DNA from 4 places in the Thioalbus denitrificans genome. Region 1 is predicted to be linked to each of the others. Evidence: predicted binding sites of a transcription regulator. Region 1 holds the regulator's gene; each other region holds the start of a gene.

Region 1 (4,966 bases):
TCGCCCTGCCGGGGGCGGCCCTGGCCCTGTCCGGCGACAGCGACAAGCCCATCAGCCTCGAGGCCGACCAGGCGGAGCTGAACGAGGCCACGGGCGTCAGCACCTATACCGGGCGGGTGGTCCTGACCCAGGGCAGCATCGAGCTGCACGCCGACCGGCTGGTGGTCCACGCCGCCGGCGGCGAGCTGTCCCAGATTACCGCCACCGGCAACCCGGTGCGTTTCCGCCAGCGCCCCGAGGGCCGGAACAAGGACGTGACCGCCGAGGCGAAGAAGCTGGAATACCAGGGCAAGAGCCGCATGCTGGTGCTCATCGGCGAGGCGAAGGTGACCCAGGGGCGCAATACGTTCAGCGGGCAGCGTATTGAATATGACCTGCAGCGCGAGTCGGTGCTGGCCACCGGCGGCAGCGGCGAGGGCGGCAAGCCGGGCCGGGTGCAGATGACCATCGTCCCCTCCAGGGGCGGCGACAGCAAGCAATGAGCGTCCTGGAAACCCGCGGGCTGGGCAAACGCTACGGCGCCCGCGAGGTGGTCCGCGATGTCTCCCTGCGGGTGGAGAGCGGCGAGGTGGTGGGCCTGCTGGGCCCGAACGGCGCCGGCAAGACCACCTGCTTCTACATGATCGTGGGCCTGGTGCGCTGCGACAGCGGCGCCATCACCATGGATGGAGCCGACCTGACCCGGGAGCCCATGCACATTCGCGCCCGGCGCGGCATCGGCTACCTGCCCCAGGAAGCCTCGGTATTCCGCAAGCTCACCGTCGAGCAGAACATCATGGCCATCCTGGAGCTGCGCCGGGATCTCACGCCCGGCAAGCGCCGGCGGCTCGCCGACAGCCTCATGCACGAGTTCCACGTGGGCCATCTCCACGACAATCTCGGCATCAGCCTCTCCGGCGGCGAGCGGCGGCGGGTGGAGATTGCCCGGGCGCTGGCGACCGAGCCCCGCTTCATCCTGCTGGACGAGCCCTTCGCCGGCGTGGACCCCCTCTCGGTACTCGATATCCAGCGCATCATCAGCCACCTGCGCGACCGCGGCATCGGGATCCTGATTACCGACCACAACGTCCGCGAGACCCTCGGCATCTGCGACCGCGCCTACATCATGAGCAACGGCAACGGCATCGCCCACGGCACGCCGGCCGAAATCCTCGACAACAGCCAGGTCCGGGACGTCTACCTGGGCCACGAGTTCCGCCTGTGACTTCCCGCCTCCCCGGTCGCGGGGATACCCGCGCGGCCCGTGCCCCTATCTGCACGGCATGTTATTTGCGTTACAATCCGGACATAACGACAACGGATACCGGATATCCGTTTACGCCTAGACGACGACGCGCCGTATGAAACCCTCCATTCAGCTCCGGCTGAGCCAGCAACTCACCATGACGCCGCAGCTGCAGCAGGCCATCAAGCTGCTGCAGCTCTCAGCGCTCGACCTGCAGATGGAGGTCCAGGAGGCGCTGGAGACCAATCCCATGCTGGAGCTGGCGGAGGACGAGGTCGAAGCGTCGGGTGAGGCGGAGGCGCCATCGACGTCGGGCAGCGAGGCCGAGGACCGCGACCTCGACCTCGAGCGCAACGACGCGGACATTCCCGCGGACCTCCCGGTGGACAGCGCCTGGGACGACATCTACGACGTGCCCAGCAGCAATTCCGGGCCCGACGAGGGTGACGAGCAGGAGTTCGCCAATGTCAGCCATGGGGGCGAGTCGCTCCAGGAGCACCTCCTCTGGCAGGCCAGCCTCGCCCATTTCAACGACCGCGACCTGGAACTGGCCCGGCTGCTCATCGACGCCATCGACGAACGCGGCTACCTCGGCGCCACGCTGGAGGAGCTCCTGGCCAGCCTCGACCCCGAGTTCGAGGTGGAGCTCGACGAGCTGGAGGCGGTCCTGCACCGCATCCAGACCTTCGACCCCCTCGGGGTGGGCGCCCGCAACCTGGGCGAATGCCTGTCCCTGCAGCTGCGCCAGCTGCCCGCCGCCACGCCCTGGCGCAGCGAGGCGCTGAACCTGGTGGAAAACCACCTGGAACTGCTGGGCTCCCGCGACTACGCCCAGGTCCAGCGGCGGATGAAGATCAGCGAGGACGAGCTGCGCGAGGTCATCCAGCTGATCCAGACCCTCAACCCCCGCCCCGGCAACGAGGTGGGCGGCGAGGAGCCCCAGTACGTGGTGCCGGATGTCACCGTGCGCAAGCACCGGGGCAGCTGGCTGGTGGAGCTCAACCCGGAGGCCTCCCCGCGACTGCGCGTGAACCCCAGCTACGCCGCCCTCGTGCGCCGGGCCGACAACAGCCAGGACAACAACTTCCTGCGCACCCAGTTGCAGGAGGCGCGCTGGTTCCTGAAGAGCATCCAGAGCCGCAACGAGACCCTGCTGAAGGTGGCCACCTGCATCGTGGAGCACCAGCGCGGCTTCCTGGAGCACGGCGAGGAGGCCATGAAGCCCCTCGTCCTGCACGACATCGCCGAAGCGGTGGAGATGCACGAGTCCACCATCTCCCGGGTCACCACCCAGAAGTACATGCTCACCCCCCGTGGTATCTTTGAGCTGAAATACTTCTTCTCCAGCCACGTCAGTACGGCGAGCGGAGGCGAGGCCTCCTCCACGGCGATCCGGGCGCTCATCAAGAAGCTCATCGCCGCCGAGCACCCGTCCAAGCCGCTCAGCGACAGCAAGATCGCAAAAATCCTGTCTGATCAGGGAGTCAATGTGGCACGCAGGACCATCGCAAAGTACCGCGAGGTCATGGCGATACCGCCATCAAACGAAAGAAAGCGCCTGCTATAAGGCTTAAGGAGTCAGCTATGCAGACCAACATCACCGGTCATCACGTCGACATCACCCCGGCACTGCGCGACTATGTGAACTCGAAGCTGGAGAAGGTCGAACGCCATTTCGACAACATCACCAACGTGCACGTGATCCTGGGCGTGGAGAAGCTGCGGCAGAAAGCCGAGGCCACCATCCATCTGAGCGGGGCCGAACTGTACGCCGACGCCGAGCACGATGACATGTACGCGGCCATCGATGCCCTGGTGGACAAGCTCGACCGGCAGGTGAAGAAGCACAAGGAAAAGTCCCAGGCTCACAACCACGAGAGCGCCAAGCGCGCCTGAGCCCGGAACCGGGGAGGGCTGACGGGGCCGGCGGCCCCGTCAGCCCCGTCCCGGACTCGAACCCACGACAACCGCGGCGGACCCGGACCGAGACCAGTGAGAGACGCCAGACGATTGAAATCGAACGGATCGCCCCGCACAGTGACGAATCACCATGCACCTGCGTGACATCCTGACCCTCGAACGCACCGCGACCGACGTCATCGCCGGCAGCAAGAAGCGCGCGCTGGAATTCCTCGGCGGCCTGGCGGCGACTGACGAGCCGGAGCTGGACCCCACCGAGGTGTTCGAGAGCCTCATCGCCCGCGAGCGCCTCGGCAGCACCGGCATCGGCCACGGTATCGCCATTCCCCACGGACGGCTGAAGAACAGCGACCACGTCATCGGCGCGCTGGCGCACCTGCAGGAGCCCATCGACTTCGACGCCATCGACGACAAGCCGGTGGACCTGCTGTTCGCGCTGCTGGTGCCCGAGAACGCCACCGAGGAGCACCTCGAGGTCCTGGCACGGCTGGCCCAGCTGTTCAGCGACGAAGAGGCCCGGCAACGGCTGCGCGAGGCACCCGACGCGGCAGCGCTGCTCCAGACGATCCTGAGTTACGAGGCCGCCGAAACGGATGCCCCGGACGATCAGCATACAAAACCTGTTTGAAGTCCAGCAGGAGAATCTCTGCCTCACCTGGATTGCCGGCCAGGCCGGCGGCGAACGTTCCCTGAGCCTCCCGGATCTCCCCGTGACCGGGCTCGCGGGCTTCTACAACCCGATACATCCCCACGCGATTCCCCTGCTGACCGACGCCGAGCTGGCGTGGCTGGAGCGGGAGGCGGATCCGGCCCGGGATCCGTTCGCGGCACCGGCGGTCCTCGCCATCCTGACGGGGGACGGCGCGCCCCCGCCCCGGCTGGTGGAGCACGCGGAGCGGAGCGGATTTCCCCTGTTCAGCTCCCGCCTGGAACCCCGGCGGCTGATCAACCGTCTCAACTTCTATCTCACCCAGTCCCTCTCGGCGCGCATCACCGTCCACGGCGTGTTCATGGAGGTGCTGGGCGCCGGTGTGCTGCTCAGCGGCGAGAGCGGCATCGGCAAGAGCGAACTGGCCCTCGCCCTGCTCAGCCGCGGGCACCGGCTCATCGCCGACGATGCCCCGGAGTTCGCCAATACCGTTCCGCGCATGCTGGTGGGCTACTGCCCGGAGCCGCTGCACGACTTCCTTGAAGTTCGCGGACTGGGCATACTCAACGTGCGGGCCATGTTCGGCGACAGCGCCCTGGCACCGGAGCATGTACTGGACCTGGTGATACACCTCAAGGAGATGGAAGGCCATGAACTCGCGGCCATCGACCGGCTGCACGGCGTCCAGCGCCGCCGCGAAATGCTCGGCATCGAGGTGCCCGAGGTGACCATTCCGGTGGCGGAGGGACGCAACCTGGCGGTGCTGGTGGAGGCCGCCGTGCGCAACGAGCTGCTCAAGAGCCGGGGCTACGACGCCGGCACCGAGTTCATCGAACGCCAGCGGGCCCACATCGAGCGGGGACCGGCATGAACCTGGTGGTCATCAGCGGTCTGTCGGGCTCGGGCAAGAGCATCGCCCTGCAGACCCTGGAGGACCTGGAGTACTACTGCGTGGACAACCTCCCGGTCGGCCTGCTGCCGGCCCTGGCCGAGCAGCTCAGCGAAGCCGGCGCCCTGCCCCGCGGCGGGCGGACCGCGGTGAGCATCGACGCGCGCAACCTGCCCGCCGACCTGGCCCGCTTCCCGGAGATCCTGGCCGCGGTCAAGGCCCGCGGCCTGGGCTGTCAGATCATCTTCCTCGACGCCGAAAACCCGGTGCTGCTGAAGCGCTT
Region 2 (4,966 bases), on a different contig from region 1:
CCACAAGACGGTGCTGTCCATCATCGCCTGGCTGGTGTTCGCCGTGCTGCTGTGGGGGCGTTACCGCTTCGGCTGGCGTGGCCGCACCGCGGTGCGCTGGACCCTGTGGGGCTTCGGCTTCCTGGCCCTGGCCTACTTCGGCAGCAAGCTGGTGCTGGAGCTGATCCTGCAGCGCTGAGCGTTCGGGACACCAACGACTCCGAGGTCAATCACCTTGAGCGATGCCCCCCTGAGCGTCCTGTTCGGCGCCCTGCTGGTACTCATCCTCCTGTCCGCCTTCTTTTCCGGCTCCGAGACGGGAATGATGTCGCTGAACCGCTATCGTCTGCGCCACCTGGCGGAGAAGAAGCTGCGTGGCGCCCAGCGCGCCCAGCGCCTGCTGGAGCGGCCCGACCGGCTCATCGGCCTCATCCTCATCGGCAACAACTTCGTCAACATCCTCGCCTCCTCCATCGCCACGGTCATCGCCCTACGCCTGTTCGGCGAGGCGGGCATCGCCATCGCCGCCGGCCTGCTGACCCTGGTGATCCTGATCTTCGCCGAGGTGGCCCCCAAGACCGTCGCCGCCCTGCACCCCGAGCGGGTGGCCTTCCCCGCCAGCGCCGTGCTGATGGTGCTCCAGCGGCTGCTCTACCCCCTGGTCTGGGCGGTCAACATGCTGGCCAACGGCGTTCTGCGGGTGATCGGCGTCTCCGCCGAACAGGCGCCCAGCCACAGCCTCAGCAGCGAGGAGCTGCGCACGGTGGTCAACGAGGCCGGCGCCCTCATCCCCCGGCGCCACCAGGAGATGCTGCTCAACATCCTCGACCTGGAGAAGGTGACGGTGGAGGACATCATGGTGCCCCGCAACGAGGTGGTGGGCATCGATCTGGAGGATGAGTGGGAGGAGATCCTGGAGCAACTGATCCACTGCCAGCACACCCGGCTGCCCGTCTACCGCGACAGCATCGACGACGTGGTGGGCGTACTCCATGCCCGCAACGTGCTGTCGCTGCTCGGCACCAGCGTCTTCGACAAGGAGCGACTCATCGGGCTGGTGCGCGAGCCCTACTACGTCCCCGAGGGCACGGCGCTGCACCGGCAGCTGCTCAACTTCCAGCGCAGCCGCCGCCGCATCGGCCTGGTGGTGGATGAATACGGCGACATCCAGGGCCTGGTGACCCTGGAAGACATCCTCGAGGAGATCATCGGCGAGTTCACCACCGACGTCTCGGCGCTGAGCCGCGACATCCACCCCCAGGATGACGGCAGCCTGCTGGTGGACGCCGGGGTGACCATCCGCGAGCTGAACCGGCTGGAGGGGCTGGACCTGCCCACCGACGGCCCCAAGACCCTCAACGGCCTGGTGCTGGAGTACCTGGAGAACATCCCGGAGGCCGGGACCAGCCTCAAGCTGGCGGGCTACCCCATCGAGATCGTCCAGACCACCGGCAACGCCGTGAAGACCGTGCGCATCCTGCCGCGGCTGGATGATTAGCCGCAGAGGACCCGCTGGAGGGAGAATACATGGCCGACCTGGACCGACTCATCGACCGCGCCGAGGAACTGCTGGCGCGACTCGAACAGCTGCTTCCCGCCGGCGCGCCGGACACGGACTGGAGCGCCACCGCCTACCGCTGGCGCCGCCGGGGCGGACATGGCCACCTGCAGCCGGTGCTGCAGCCCCATCCCATCCGGCTCGAGGACCTGCGCGACATCGAACCCCAGAAGGAGGCGCTGGAGCGCAATATCCGCCAGTTCGTCGCCGGCCTGCCGGCCAACAACGTGCTGCTGTGGGGCTCCCGCGGCACCGGCAAGTCCTCCCTCATCAAGGCCCTGCTCCATGCCTACGCCGGGCGCGGCCTGCGCCTGGTGGAGGTGGACAAGCCCCACCTGGAGGATCTGCCGGAGATCGCCGAGCTGCTGCGCGGGCGGCCCGAACGGTTCCTGATTTTCTCCGACGACCTCTCCTTCGAGGCCGACGACGCCAGCTACAAGGCGCTGAAGAGCCTGCTCGACGGCTCGGTGGCCGCTCCGCCCGAAAATCTCCTCATCTGCGCCACTTCCAACCGCCGCCATCTGCTGCCCGAGTACATGCACGAGAACCTCGAGGCCCGGGTGGTGGAGACCGAGATTCACCACGGCGAGGCGGTGGAGGAGAAGATCTCCCTCTCCGAGCGCTTCGGACTGTGGCTCTCCTTCTACCCCTTCAACCAGGACCAGTACCTGGACATCGTCTTCCACTGGCTCGACGTCTACCGGGTGGACTGCGCGGAGCCGGAGCCCATCCGCCGCGCCGCCCTGCAGTGGGCCCTGGCCCGCGGCTCCCGCAGCGGCCGCTCCGCCCGCCAGTTCGCCCAGGACTGGGCCGGACGCAACCGGCTGGAACAGGACGACTGAGGCCGCACCAGGAACCGCTCCGGCGCCCCCGCCGGAGCGGACAGATGAAAACCCCCTTGTTACACCTGCAAACCCGCTTACCACCCCTCGCGTCCCACAATCACCCTCGCCCATAACTATCCGGCTGTTTTACCGGAACTTTCTCCGCCAGGTCACCCAGCTGAACGCTCTGGTATGGCCCTTGCAATAACCATCCTGATCATCGGTGATTAGCCGTCGCGGCCTGTACCGCCGCCGCGACCAACGCGCGGAGCATGACAATGGATGGTGAACTGAACAGTGGTATCGGGGGGGTCAGCCGCCGGGAATTTATCCAGTTCTGTACCGGGGTGGCGGCCACGCTGGGCCTCTCGCCCGCCCTGGGCGTGCGCATCGCCGAGGCGGCCACCGCCCCCGGGCGGCCGCCGGTCGTCTGGCTGTCGGCCCAGGAGTGCACCGGCTGTACCGAATCGCTGCTGCGCTCCACCCATCCCACCCTCGAACACCTGATTCTTGAAGCCATCTCGCTGGATTACAACGAAACCCTGCAGGCCGCGGCGGGCCACCAGGCGGAGGCGGCGCGGCACGCTTCCATGGAGGCCAACCGCGGCAACTACGTGCTGGTGGTGGACGGCTCCATCCCCACCAAGGACGGCGGCATCTACTGCAAGGTGGCCAACCGCACCATGCAGGAGCACGTCATGGAGGCCGCGGCCGGCGCGGCGGCCATCATCGCCATCGGCTCCTGCGCCTCCTGGGGCGGCATCCCCTCCAGCGGACCCAACCCCACCGGCGCGGTCGGGGTGCAGAAAATCCTCACTGACAAGACGGTGCTCAATATCCCCGGCTGCCCGCCGAACCCCTACAACTTCCTCGCCTCGGTGCTGCATTTCATCACCTTCGGGAAGCTGCCGGAGCTGGATCACAAGAACCGGCCGAAATTCGCCTACAGCCGCCTCATCCACGAGAACTGCGAACGCCGACCCCATTTCGACGCCGGCCGCTTCGCCCTGGAGTTCGGGGACGAGGGCCACCGCCAGGGCTGGTGCCTGTACAAGATCGGCTGCAAGGGTCCCGAGACCTACGCCAACTGCCCCACCATCCTGTTCGGCGACGTGGGCCCCGGCGCCTGGCCGGTGGGCACCGGTCATCCCTGCTTCGGCTGCACCGAGGAGGGCGTCGGGTTCACCAAGCCCATCCATGCCCTGGCCGAGCTGAAGACGGTCTCTCCGCCCACCGCCTTCGCCCGCATCGCCGAGGACAAGGGCCGGGGGATCACCCCGGGAGCCGCCGCGCTGGCCGCGGGGCTCGGCGGGGCGGCCATCGGCGCCGGGGCCGTTTTCGCCAGCCGCCTGGGCAAGGCCGAGCAGGCCGAGAACGGCGAACACGCCGAGTCCGGCAAGCCGGATTGACGGGGGTGCGGCCATGAAACGACGCGATTTTCTCAAGGCGACAGCTGCCCTGGCGGCGGCTGCCCCCGCCGCGGGCCAGGCCGCGCTGATGCGCGAGCCGAAACCGATGCCGCCGCAGGCCATCGGCATGCTCTACGACTCCACCCTGTGCATCGGCTGCAAGGCCTGCATGAGCGCCTGCAAGGAGGCCAACGACCTCCCGCCGGAGCGGCTGCCCGAGGGCGGCGAGTGGAACACGGGCACCTGGGACACCCCGCTGGACCTCTCGCCCACCACCTACAACATCATCAAGGCCTACGTGAACGGCACCCGGGCCGAGAAGGACCGGGTCGAGGACGGCTATGCCTTCGTCAAGCGCCACTGCCTGCACTGCGTGGATCCCTCCTGCGTGTCCGCCTGCCCGGTTTCGGCGATGCACAAGGATCCCCTCACCGGGCTGGTGAGTCATGATCCGAGCCTCTGCATCGGCTGCCGCTACTGCGTCTACTCCTGCCCCTTCGGCGTACCGCGCTACAACTACGACGATCCCTTCGGACAGATCGGCAAGTGCCAGCTCTGCAGCCACCTGCTGGCCGAGGGCGGCATCCCGGCCTGCTGCGACGTCTGTCCCACCGGCGCCTCCCTGTTCGGCCCCGTGGAGCAGCTCAAGGCGGAGGCGCAGCGCCGGCTGGCCGCGGCGCCGGGAACCGAGCTGGAGTTCCCGCGCGGGGAGATCGGCTCCGATCGACCCACCCACGTGGCCGCCACGGGCAACTATCAGCAGCATCTCTACGGCGACCGGGAACTGGGCGGGACCCAGGTGATGTACCTCGCGGGAGTTCCCTTCGACAAGCTGGGACTGCCCACCGACGTGCCCGACGTCGGCTACCCGACCCTCTCCGAGGGCCTTCAGCACACCCTCTACAAGGGGATGGCCGGACCGGCCCTCCTGCTTGGCGGCCTCGTCTTCCTGGCGCGGCGCAACATCAAGCGGAACCAGGCCGACGACCCCCTGTTCACCGATGAGGGCATGGAGCCGGACGCCGCCGCGAAGAAGGAGGAGAAGGACTCATGAGCGCCCATGCACACGCACCCGTCGGCGGCCGCCTGGTCACGGTCCCGTTCCTGGTCCTGGCCTTCCTCGCGGCGATTGCCCTGGCGCTCCTGGCCGGCCGCTTCGTCTATGGACTGGGCGCGGTCACCAACCTGAACGACGG
Region 3 (4,966 bases), on a different contig from region 1:
ACGGTGATCCTCCTCAGCGGGCCTGGATTTCCACCATCGCCTCCGCCAGCCGTGACGGCGGGATGCCGGTGAGCGATCCGGGCGGGTTCAGCGCCAGGCCCGCGGCGTCCAGGATGGCGCCCTCGATGGGGCAGATGCTGGCGCACTGGGGGTCGGAAAAGTCCCCCTCGCACTCGGTGCACTTGCGCGCATCGATGAGGAAGTGCGGGTGTGCCTCGAAGATGGCCTGGCTCGGGCAGAGCGGCTCGCAGGCCCAGCAGTTGACGCAGCTTTCGATGATCTTCAGTGCCATGACCTCGTCCCTCAGGCGCTGGCGCGGGTGGGCTGTTCCACCGGCCGTTCCAGAAGCCCGGCCTCGGCCATCTCGCGGTAGACGATGGCGACGGCCTCCTCGATGGGCTCCATGGCGTGCTCGCCGTTGGGGGCGATACCCGCCTCCTCCAGCTCACCCCAGGGCTCGTAGCCGATCTTGGAGCAGAGCACCACCTCGCAGCCGCCGAGGATGCGGATGGTCTTCTGCAGGGCGGTTTCGGCATCGCCGCAGGTGTCGCCGCCGCTGCAGTAGAGGTCCACCTTGCGGTGGCCGATGAAGCGCACGTCCTGGGCGCTCGCCTCGTAGACCAGGAACTCGCGGGCGTGGCCGAAGTGCTGGTTGATGACCCCGCCGCCGGTGGTGGCCACCGCCATCAGCACCGGCCGCAGCTCCTTCTTCTTCGGCATCAGCGAGGCGAGCGACACGAAGGACTCGCCGCTCTTCCTGCGCTGCGCCTCGCGGTTGGCCTCGATGGCGGCGTGTACCGCCTTGCGCTGCTCCATGGCGGCGGCGTAGTCGATCTCCATCTCCTCGATCCGGTCGAGGGTGAACTCGGCACCGCGGTCCTCGCCCAGCATGCCCACCGCGTCGGCGCGGCACTGGCGGCAGTGGCGCATCATGGCCATGTCGCCGGCGCACTCGTCCTGCAGCGCCTGCAGCTCGTCGTGGGTGGGGCCGCGCTGGCCCATGACACCGTAGAAGGTGCCGTGCTCGGCCTCGGCGATGAGCGGCATGACGTTGTGCAGGAAGGCGCCCCTGGCCTTCACCACCTTCGAGACCTCCTTCAGGTGCTCGTCGTTGACGCCCGGGATCAGCACCGAGTTGACCTTCACCAGGATGCCCCGCTCGGTGAGCATCTCCAGCCCCTTCTGCTGCTGCTCGATGAGGATCCTGGCGCCGCGCCTGCCCTTGATGCGGCGGTTGTTCCAGAAGATCCACGGATAGATCTTGGCGCCCACCTCCGGGTCCACGCAGTTGATGGTGATGGTCACGTGGTCGATGTTGTGCTTGCACAGCTCCTCCACCTGCTCCGGCAGCGCCAGGCCGTTGGTGGAGACGCACAGCTTGATGTCCGGCGCCTGCTCGGTGAGGGCGCGGAAGGTGGCGAAGGTGCGCTCGGGGTTGGCCAGCGGGTCGCCGGGGCCGGCGATGCCGAGCACCGTCATCTGCGGGATGTTGGCGGCCACCGCCAGCACCTTCTTCACCGCGTGCTCGGGGGTGAGTAGCTCGGAAACCACGCCCGGGCGCGACTCGTTGGCGCAGTCGTACTTGCGGTTGCAGTAGTGGCACTGGATGTTGCAGGCGGGCGCCACCGCCACGTGCATGCGCGCGTAATGGTGGTGCGCCTCCTCCGAGTAGCAGGGGTGGTTGTGCACCTTCGCGCGGATGTGCTCCGGCAGGTGCGCCAGCTGATCGGTACTGCCGCCGCAGCCACTGGAGGCACATCCCCCGGCGGCGTTCGGCAAGCTCTCCTGCCCCAAGACCTTCAACTCCATTGGCCACCTCCGGATACACTGTGGACATTTTCCTGCGGATCCCGAAGCAGATACCGTGCCGACTCTTCAAAAGAGTGGAATATCAGCAGGATAGAATTCACGCGCAGTGCGTCCGCGCGGATCGGCGTAGGGAATCCGACAGCGGCCGGAACCTTTCTTGTCGGGTAACTGACAGGTATCCGGGGCGGGCCCCGGGACGGCGGCGGCACACGTCGCCGGTGCGTCCCGAAGCCCGGAATCAGATCTGCCGGAGGCGGATGTTGAGGGTCTGGATGCGGTAGGCGATCTGGCGTGGGGTCATGCCCAGCAGGCGGGCGGCCTTGGCCTGCACCCAGCCGGCCTCCTCCAGGGCGGCGATGACCCGTTCCCGTTCGTCCAGGTCGGGGTCGTTGAAATCGACCTTGTGAGTGGTGTCGGCGGCAGGGGGTGCCTCGAGGCTGTGCTCGCTCAGGCCGGCCACGACGATGGCGTCGCGATCGATCTTGCTCCCCTCGCACATCACGGCGGCACGCTCGAGGCAGTTCTCCAGTTCCCGCACGTTGCCCGGCCAGCGGTGGCGCATCAGCAGGCGCACGGCGCTGTCGGTTATCTCCAGCGGGCGGCCCTGGATGCGCGCGATCTTCTCCACCAGGAAGGAGGAGAGCTCGGGGATGTCCTCGATGCGCTCCCTGAGCGCCGGCATGCGGATGGGCATGACATTCAGGCGGTAGTAGAGATCCTCGCGGAAGACGCCCTCCTCCACCTCCCGCTCGAGATCGCGGTTGGTGGCGGCGATGACCCGCACGTCCACCTTGTGGGTGCGGGTGCCGCCCACCCGCTCGAACTCGCCCTCCTGCAGCACACGCAGGAGCTTGGCCTGGAACGCGGCGGAGATTTCGCCGATCTCGTCGAGAAAGATGGTGCCGCCGTCGGCCTGCTCGAAGCGTCCCTTGCGCTGGGCCACCGCGCCGGTGAACGCCCCCTTCTCGTGGCCGAACAGCTCGCTCTCCAGCAGGTTGTCCGGCAGGGCGGCGCAGTTGAGCTTGACGAAGGGGCCGCTGGAGCGGGGGGAGTTGTAGTGGATGGCGTTGGCCACCAGCTCCTTGCCGGTTCCGGACTCGCCGCGGATGAGCACGGTGGTGTTCCACTTGGCCACCTGGCGCACCTGATCGAAGACCCGGCGGATGATGTCGGTATGGCCGACGATATTCTCGAAGCCGTGATTGCCGCGCACCGTCCGGCGCAGCTTGTCCCGCTCCTCCTCCAGCTGGCGGCGCTCGCTCTCCACTTCGCGGGAGAGCAGCACGATGCGCGCAATCAGGTTGGAGACCATCTCCAGGAACCGGACCTGCTCCGGGAGGAAATCGGTGGAGGGCGGCTGGGCGGTGAGGACGCCCACGGTGTCCTGGACCCCGGTGCGGATGGGAACGCCCACGAACGGCAGTCCCGCCTGGTAGATTCCCAGCCGATCGAGAAAACGCGGCTCGTCGGCCAGCCGCCGCACCACCACCGGCTGATCCTCCGCCAGGATGGTGCCCACCAGTCCTTCGCCGCGTCCGTAGCGCACGGGTCGATCCCAGCGTGCCTGGTCGCCGCGGGTGTGGCTGACCAGCAGCTCACCGGTCTCCTCCTCCTCCAGCGCGATCATCCCACCGGAGAGTCCGCCCTGTTCATCCAGGACCTTGAGCACCTCCAGCAGCGTTTCATGGACATTCAGCGACTGGCTGAGCACCCTGCTGACGGCGTAGAGAGCCTCCAGCTGATCCGCGATCAGTCGGAACAGCGAGGTGTCCTTGGGGGTGTTGAAATCGGTCATGTTTCCCTGTTGACCTCTGCTTCGTCTATACGTCTATCATTCCTGCCCGAGGGGCAGTGACACCCGGACCCGGCATCCGCTCTGGAAGCCGGGGTCGAACTCGATGCTGCCGCCATGCCGGGCCGCGGCGTCCTGGGCGAGCACCAGGCCCATTCCCACGTGGCCGCCCGATGCGTGCCAGGCACTGAAGAAGGGGTCAAAGACCCGCAGGCGCAGCTCCGGCGCCACCCCGGGGCCGGAGTCGTCGATCAGGACCTCCACGGCATCGCCCCGGCTGGTGGTGGTGATGGTCAGTTCGCTGCCGCGGGCGTCGGGTTCGGCCATGGCATCGATGGCGTTGTCGATGAGCTGCCTGAACAGGGTGCGCAGGGGCTGTTCGGCGCCGAGGACCCGGGGCAGGACCGGCGTCGGGTGCCAGTCCACCAGGATGCCGTTTGCCAGCAGCCGCTCGGTGCTGATGGAGAGCACATCACGGATGATCTGGTTGATGCTGACCGGGATGCGGGGCTCCGGCTGTTCCGCCGGCTGTGCCGCCCGCAGCGTCTCCAGGGCCTCCTCGCCGGTGCTGCGCAGTTCGTTGAGCAGCGCCCGTACCGATGCGAACTCCTCGCCCCGCCGCTCCAGCATCGCCGCGGCCGCAGTGGCCACGTTAATCGGACCCTGCAGCTTGAACAGGGCGCCGGAGAGCGTCTCGCGGATGCCCTGCGCCAGCTGCCGTTCCGCCATCAGGGCCCGTACGGCGTTCATCCGTGTCTGTTCCTGCTGGCGCTTGAGCTCGGTTATCTCCGTGGCGACGAAGAGCAGGAACTGCTCGGTGCGGGTCTCGAAGTAGCTGTCCACCTGCAGATCCAGCTCGCCGACCCAGGTGCCGGAGCAGGAGAACCAGCGCGGCGCGCCACCCTGGCCCGGGTCGTATTCCACCGCCACGTCCGTGAAGCCCGTCCGCTGTGCCGCCTGCCGGGCCAGTGTCTCCGGCGTGAAGTCCGGGACCGCCGCCAGCAGTTTCAGTGCCGGCTCGAGGCCGTGCATGTCTCCCAGTAGCCGCTTGTAGGCCTCGTTGACCCGCACCACCGAACCATCCGTCGCAAGCAGTGCGATGGCCATCGGGGCGGCATCCACCACCGACTCGATGAGCGCCTTCTGGTTGTGCACCCGGAGCTCCAGGCGATGGAGTTCGGTCACGTCGCGGTGGATGCCCACGAAGTAATCGATATGGCCGGACCGGTCCACGACCGGGGCGATGGTGAGCTCCGCCAGGTAGGGCGTTCCATCCTTGCGCCGGTTCACCAGCGTCCCGGACCAGGCCTGCAGGGACATGAGGCTGGTCCACAGGGCGTCGTAGACATCCCGCGGCGTGGCCCG
Region 4 (4,966 bases), on a different contig from region 1:
TCTTCTCCTCGTGCACCTGCTTCGGGTGGAAGGGGTCGGTGATGTCGAAGCCGCGGGTCTTGCCGTCCATGAAGGTGTTGACCCACAGCATGCTGTCGTCGCTGCTGATGGAGATGTCCACCGGCAGGGGCACCTTGGAGGGATCGCCCACGTCGGCCACTTCGTCCGCGCGCCACTGGCCCTGGTCATCCTCGTGGATGAGCCAGATCTTGGAGGTCAGGGCCGTGGTGGTGAAGCAGTAGTTGTGGTTCGGCTGCCAGGCGCAGCGGATCTCCAGCGGCGCGCCGGGCACGTCGAACACCTCCTTGGGCTTGCGCTGGTGCAGGTCCCAGCGCACCACGGTGTTGCCGAAGCGCTTCATCGCCTCCGGGTCGTTCAGCATCTTGCCGAAGTCCATCATGTAGTTGGACCAGCCGGTGAAGGCGGAGGTGAACATGGAGTTGCGCCGCGGCAGCACGCGCACGTCGTAGCCGTAGCCGTCGGCGTAGTTGCCGGTCTTCTTCGCGCCCTGCAGGCTGTCGTCGGTGGGCATCCAGTAGGTGGCGACGTACTCGCCCTCGTTGGTGTACTCCACCAGCGCGGTGCGCCCGCCGTGGTCCTTGTTGTTGGACAGGCCGGTGATCATCATGCGGCCCGGCAGGGCGTAGGTGGTGTGGGGGCCGACCACGCCGCCGCTCTTGGAGACGAAGTCGGTGATCACCTTGGAGAGCTTCGGCTGGCGGGGATCGGAGTGGACGTCGAAGATGAACACCTTGTTGGTGTCCAGGCCACCGGCCCAGAGGTACATGCGGTCATCGGTGAAGCCGGAGTGGTGGGCCTCGTTGCGCCCGCCCACCGACAGGGTGTTCACCACCTGGCCGTAGGTCTTGGAGTTGGGGTTCACGTCCACGGTCACCAGCTTGTCCTGGCCGTCGCCGACACCTTCCACGCCCAGGGTCCAGACGTAGACGTAGTCCTCCTGGCCCACGATCTTGGCCATGTAGGGCGACATGCAGGTCTCGTCGGCCTGGCCCGTCACCGGCACCATGCCCACGGCCAGCGCGGCCATGCCCAGCGCGGCGGTGGCCGCGGTGCGTCGGAACTTCTGCGTCACTGTCATCTTGTGCTTGTTCATGATGGTTGTCTCCACCTCGCTCAGAAAGAGATTCCTTTGGGGGGCTGCCGTTGATTTATGCACCTTCGCGCCGCCGGTTCCGGACTCCGGCACCCGGCCGCGCGGGCAGCCCTGATATGACAAAAGGCAATTTCGGTGCCAATACCCCTGCAACCTCATAGGACAATGGCCACCGCCCGCCGGGCGGTGCCCGGCGTGACACCACGGCAACAGACTGGCCGCGCGAGTGCCCGGAAAGCGTGACACCCCGCGGGCTCCTGCGCCGGGCGCGGCGGGAAGAATCCGGGCGCGGGCGGCTGGTATGCATCCTGCATCGCCCGCCCCCGGACCCCCGGCCCACAGCGCAAGCGGGCCGGAATGAGACAGGATGACCCGCAGGGAGACGCAGAATGAGACACCTCAGCCCCTGGCCGGCGCTGTTCGCGCTGCTGTTCGCCCTCGGCACACCCGCCCAGGCGCGCCTCGGCGGTGACTTCACCCTCACCGACCACGACGGCGCCCCCTTCAGCCTGGAGCAGGCGCGCGGCCAGGTGGTGCTGCTGTTCTTCGGCTACACCCACTGCCCGGACATCTGCCTGACCACCCTGGGCGAGGTGACCGCCGCCCTGCACCGCCTCGGGGAACTGGCCGACCGGGTGCAGCCCCTGTTCGTGAGCGTCGACCCGGAGCGGGACACCCCGGCGGTGCTGCGCAACTACGTGGGCTGGTTCGACCCCCGCATCACCGCGCTCACCGGCAGCCCGGACGCGATCCGCGCCGTCGCCGACCAGTACCGCGTGCGCTACAGCTTCGGTCCCCGCGAGGCCAGCGGCTTCTACCCGGTGGACCACAGCGCCGATCTCTACGTGATCGACACCGACGGCCGGCTGGTGCGCAAGCTGCCCTACGGCATCCCGCCGGAGACCATCGCCGAGACGGTGCGCACCCTCCTGCGGCGCGCCGACGCCCCGGCCGCCGCCCACCGCTGAAAGCCCGCGCCCCGCGGCGGCATATACTGGTTCCGGACAGAAACCGAACGCAGAAACGAGGAGAGACGACTTGACCAGCGCCACACCGGACCGGCCCCGCCGGGCCCGCGGACGTCCGCGCGGCCGCACCGCAGAGCCCCGGGCCCTGCGCGAGGTGCGCGCCCTGCTGGGCGACGCCCCCCGCCGCCGCGACCTGCTCATCGAGCACCTGCACCGCATCCAGGACGCCCACGGCCATCTCTCCACGGCCCACCTCACCGCGCTGGCCGAGGAGCTGAGCCTCGCCGCCGCCGAGGTCTACGAGGTGGCGAGCTTCTACCACCACTTCGACCTGGTGCGGGACGGCGAAACGCCCCCGCCGCCGCTGACGGTGCGGGTGTGCGACTCGGTGAGCTGCGAGCTGGCCGGCGCCGGCGAGCTGCTGGCAGCGCTGAAGTCGGCCCTCGGCGCGGGCGTGCGGGTGCAGGCGGTGCCCTGCGTGGGCCGCTGCGCGGAGGCGCCCGTGGCGGTGGTGGGACACAACCCGGTGCCCCGCGCCACGCCCGGGACGGTGGCGCAGGCGGTGGCGAACGGCGCCACCCGGGCGCCGCTGCCCGCGGCCATCGACTACGACGCCTACCGCGCCGGCGGCGGCTACCGGCTGCCGGCGCAGCTGGAGAGCGGCGGGCTCGCGGTGGAAGCGGTCATCGCCACCCTGGAGGACGCCCGCCTGCGGGGCCTCGGCGGCGCCGGCTTCCCCGCCGGGCGCAAGTGGCGCATCGTGCGCGGCTACCCGGGCCCGCGGCTGATGGCGGTGAACATCGACGAGGGCGAGCCCGGCACCTTCAAGGACCGCCACTACCTGGAGCGCGACCCCCACCGCTTCCTGGAGGGGCTGCTGGTGGCCGCGCGGGCGGTGGAGGCGGAGGCGGTCTACATCTACCTGCGCGACGAATACGCCGGCTGCCGCGCCCTGCTCGCCCGGGAGCTGGAGCGGCTGCGGGCCGACCCGCCCTGCCCCCTCCCCGAGCTGCACCTGCGCCGCGGCGCCGGCGCCTACATCTGCGGCGAGGAGTCGGCCATGATCGAGTCCATCGAGGGTCGCCGCGGCATGCCCCGCCTGCGCCCGCCCTACATCGCGGAAACAGGCCTGTTCGGGCGCCCCACCCTGGAGCACAACCTGGAGACACTGTACTGGGTGCGTGACATCCTCGAGCGCGGCGCGGAGTGGTTCGCGGGCCAGGGGCGCCACGGCCGCAGCGGGCTGCGCAGCTTCTCGGTGAGCGGCCGGGTGCGCAACCCCGGCGTGCACCTGGCGCCGGCCGGCATCACCCTGCGCGAGCTCATCGACGAGCACTGCGGCGGCATGGCGGAGGGCCACGCGCTCCACGCCTGGTTCCCGGGCGGCGCCTCGGGCGGCATCCTGCCCGCCGCCATGGCCGACCTGCCCCTCGATTTCGGCACCCTGGAGGAGCACGGCTGCTTCATCGGCTCGGCCGCGATCATCGTGCTCTCCCAGCACGACGGCGCCCGCGCCGCGGCCCTCAACGCCATGCGCTTCTTCGCCCACGAGTCCTGCGGCAAGTGCACGCCGTGCCGGGTGGGCACCGCCAAGGCCGCCGCCCTCATGGAGGCGCCGGTGTGGGACCGCGCCCTGCTGGAGGAGCTCGCCGCGGTGATGAGCGACGCCTCCATCTGCGGCCTGGGCCAGGCCGCCCCCAACCCGCTGCGCAGCGTGCTGCGACACTTCCCCGAGGAGATCGAGTGATGTCCGCGCTCCCCGCGACCGCCCCCGTGAGCTTCACCCTCGACGGCCGAACCCTGGAGGCGCTGCCGGGCGAGACCCTGCTGCAGGCGGCCCGCCGCCACGGGGTGGAGATTCCCCACCTCTGCCACCAGGACGGCCTGCGCGCCGACGGCAACTGCCGCGCCTGCGTGGTGGAGATCGAGGGCGAGCGGGTGCTGGCCCCCTCCTGCTGCCGCGCCCCCACCGAGGGCATGGTGGTCCACAGCGCCACCGGGCGCGCCCGCCGCGCCCAGCGCCTGGTGCTGGAGCTGCTGGCCTCCGACATGCCCGAAGCGCCCTACACCCTGCACAACGAGCTGGACCAGTGGCGCCGGAAGCTGGAGCTGGGCCCGCCGCGCTTCCCGGCCCGCCCCGACGTGGCGGCGGACGCCTCCCACCCGGCCATCGCCGTGCGCCTGGACGCCTGCATCCAGTGCACCCGCTGCCTGCGCGCCTGCCGCGAGACCCAGGCCAACGACGTCATCGGCTACGCCGCCCGCGGCAGCCAGGCCCACATCGTCTTCGACCTGGGCGATCCCATGGGTACGAGCAGTTGCGTGGGCTGCGGCGAGTGCGTCCAGGCCTGTCCCACCGGCGCCCTGGCGCCCGCCGGCGGCGTGGCCCTGGAGGCGCCCGACCGCTCCGTGGACTCGGTCTGCCCCTACTGCGGCGTGGGCTGCCAGCTCACCTACCACGTGAAGGACAACCGCATCCTCCAGGTCACCGGCCGCGACGGCCCCGCCAACCACGGGCGGCTGTGCGTGAAGGGGCGCTACGGCTTCGACTACGTCCACCACCGCCACCGCCTGACGAAGCCGCTGATTCGCCGCGCCGACGCGCCCAGGACGCCGGAGCTCGGGCTCGATCACGACGACCCGTTCCGCGACTTCCGCGAGGCGGGCTGGGAGGAGGCGCTGGCGTTCGCCGCCGGCGGCCTCAAGGCCATCCGCGACCGGCACGGCCCCAAGGCCCTGGCCGGCTTCGGCTCCGCCAAGGGCTCCAACGAGGAGGCCTACCTGTTCCAGAAGCTGGTGCGCACGGGCTTCGGCAGCAACAACGTGGACCACTGCACGCGCCTGTGCCACGCCTCCTCGGTGGCGGCGCTGCTGGAGATGATCG

What was found. Region 1 encodes sigma-54, which starts transcription at its own class of promoters, with help from an activator protein. Its sites were predicted from a motif close to TGGCANGNTNCNTGCTT; they were not measured.
Region 2: DFQ59_RS12425 (hydrogenase small subunit) is a predicted target of sigma-54. The motif match lies at 2,550-2,566, and genes of this name have one in related genera.
Region 3: nifB (nitrogenase cofactor biosynthesis protein NifB) is a predicted target of sigma-54. The motif match lies at 1,854-1,870, and genes of this name have one in related genera.
Region 4: mtoX (methanethiol oxidase) is a predicted target of sigma-54. The motif match lies at 1,239-1,255, and genes of this name have one in related genera.

Annotation. Positions count from the first base shown of each region.
Region 1 covers NZ_QPJY01000003.1:53,023-57,988, forward strand. The annotation lists gene lptA (lipopolysaccharide transport periplasmic protein LptA) at 1-482, shown strand, start outside; gene lptB (LPS export ABC transporter ATP-binding protein) at 479-1,204, shown strand; gene DFQ59_RS08535 (RNA polymerase factor sigma-54) at 1,341-2,792, shown strand; gene hpf (ribosome hibernation-promoting factor, HPF/YfiA family) at 2,810-3,121, shown strand; gene ptsN (PTS IIA-like nitrogen regulatory protein PtsN) at 3,276-3,773, shown strand; gene hprK (HPr(Ser) kinase/phosphatase) at 3,739-4,665, shown strand; gene rapZ (RNase adapter RapZ) at 4,662-4,966, shown strand, end outside.
Region 2 covers NZ_QPJY01000006.1:51,178-56,143, forward strand. The annotation lists gene DFQ59_RS12410 (cytochrome C assembly family protein) at 1-178, shown strand, start outside; gene DFQ59_RS12415 (HlyC/CorC family transporter) at 215-1,477, shown strand; gene DFQ59_RS12420 (ATP-binding protein) at 1,507-2,379, shown strand; gene DFQ59_RS12425 (hydrogenase small subunit) at 2,640-3,770, shown strand; gene hybA (hydrogenase 2 operon protein HybA) at 3,784-4,824, shown strand; gene hybB (Ni/Fe-hydrogenase cytochrome b subunit) at 4,821-4,966, shown strand, end outside.
Region 3 covers NZ_QPJY01000002.1:381,456-386,421, reverse strand. The annotation lists gene DFQ59_RS06230 (4Fe-4S binding protein) at 14-292, opposite strand; gene nifB (nitrogenase cofactor biosynthesis protein NifB) at 304-1,809, opposite strand; gene nifA (nif-specific transcriptional activator NifA) at 2,048-3,604, opposite strand; gene nifL (nitrogen fixation negative regulator NifL) at 3,641-4,966, opposite strand, start outside.
Region 4 covers NZ_QPJY01000005.1:38,069-43,034, reverse strand. The annotation lists gene mtoX (methanethiol oxidase) at 1-1,114, opposite strand, end outside; gene DFQ59_RS11295 (SCO family protein) at 1,504-2,082, shown strand; gene DFQ59_RS11290 (NAD(P)H-dependent oxidoreductase subunit E) at 2,153-3,829, shown strand; gene fdhF (formate dehydrogenase subunit alpha) at 3,829-4,966, shown strand, end outside.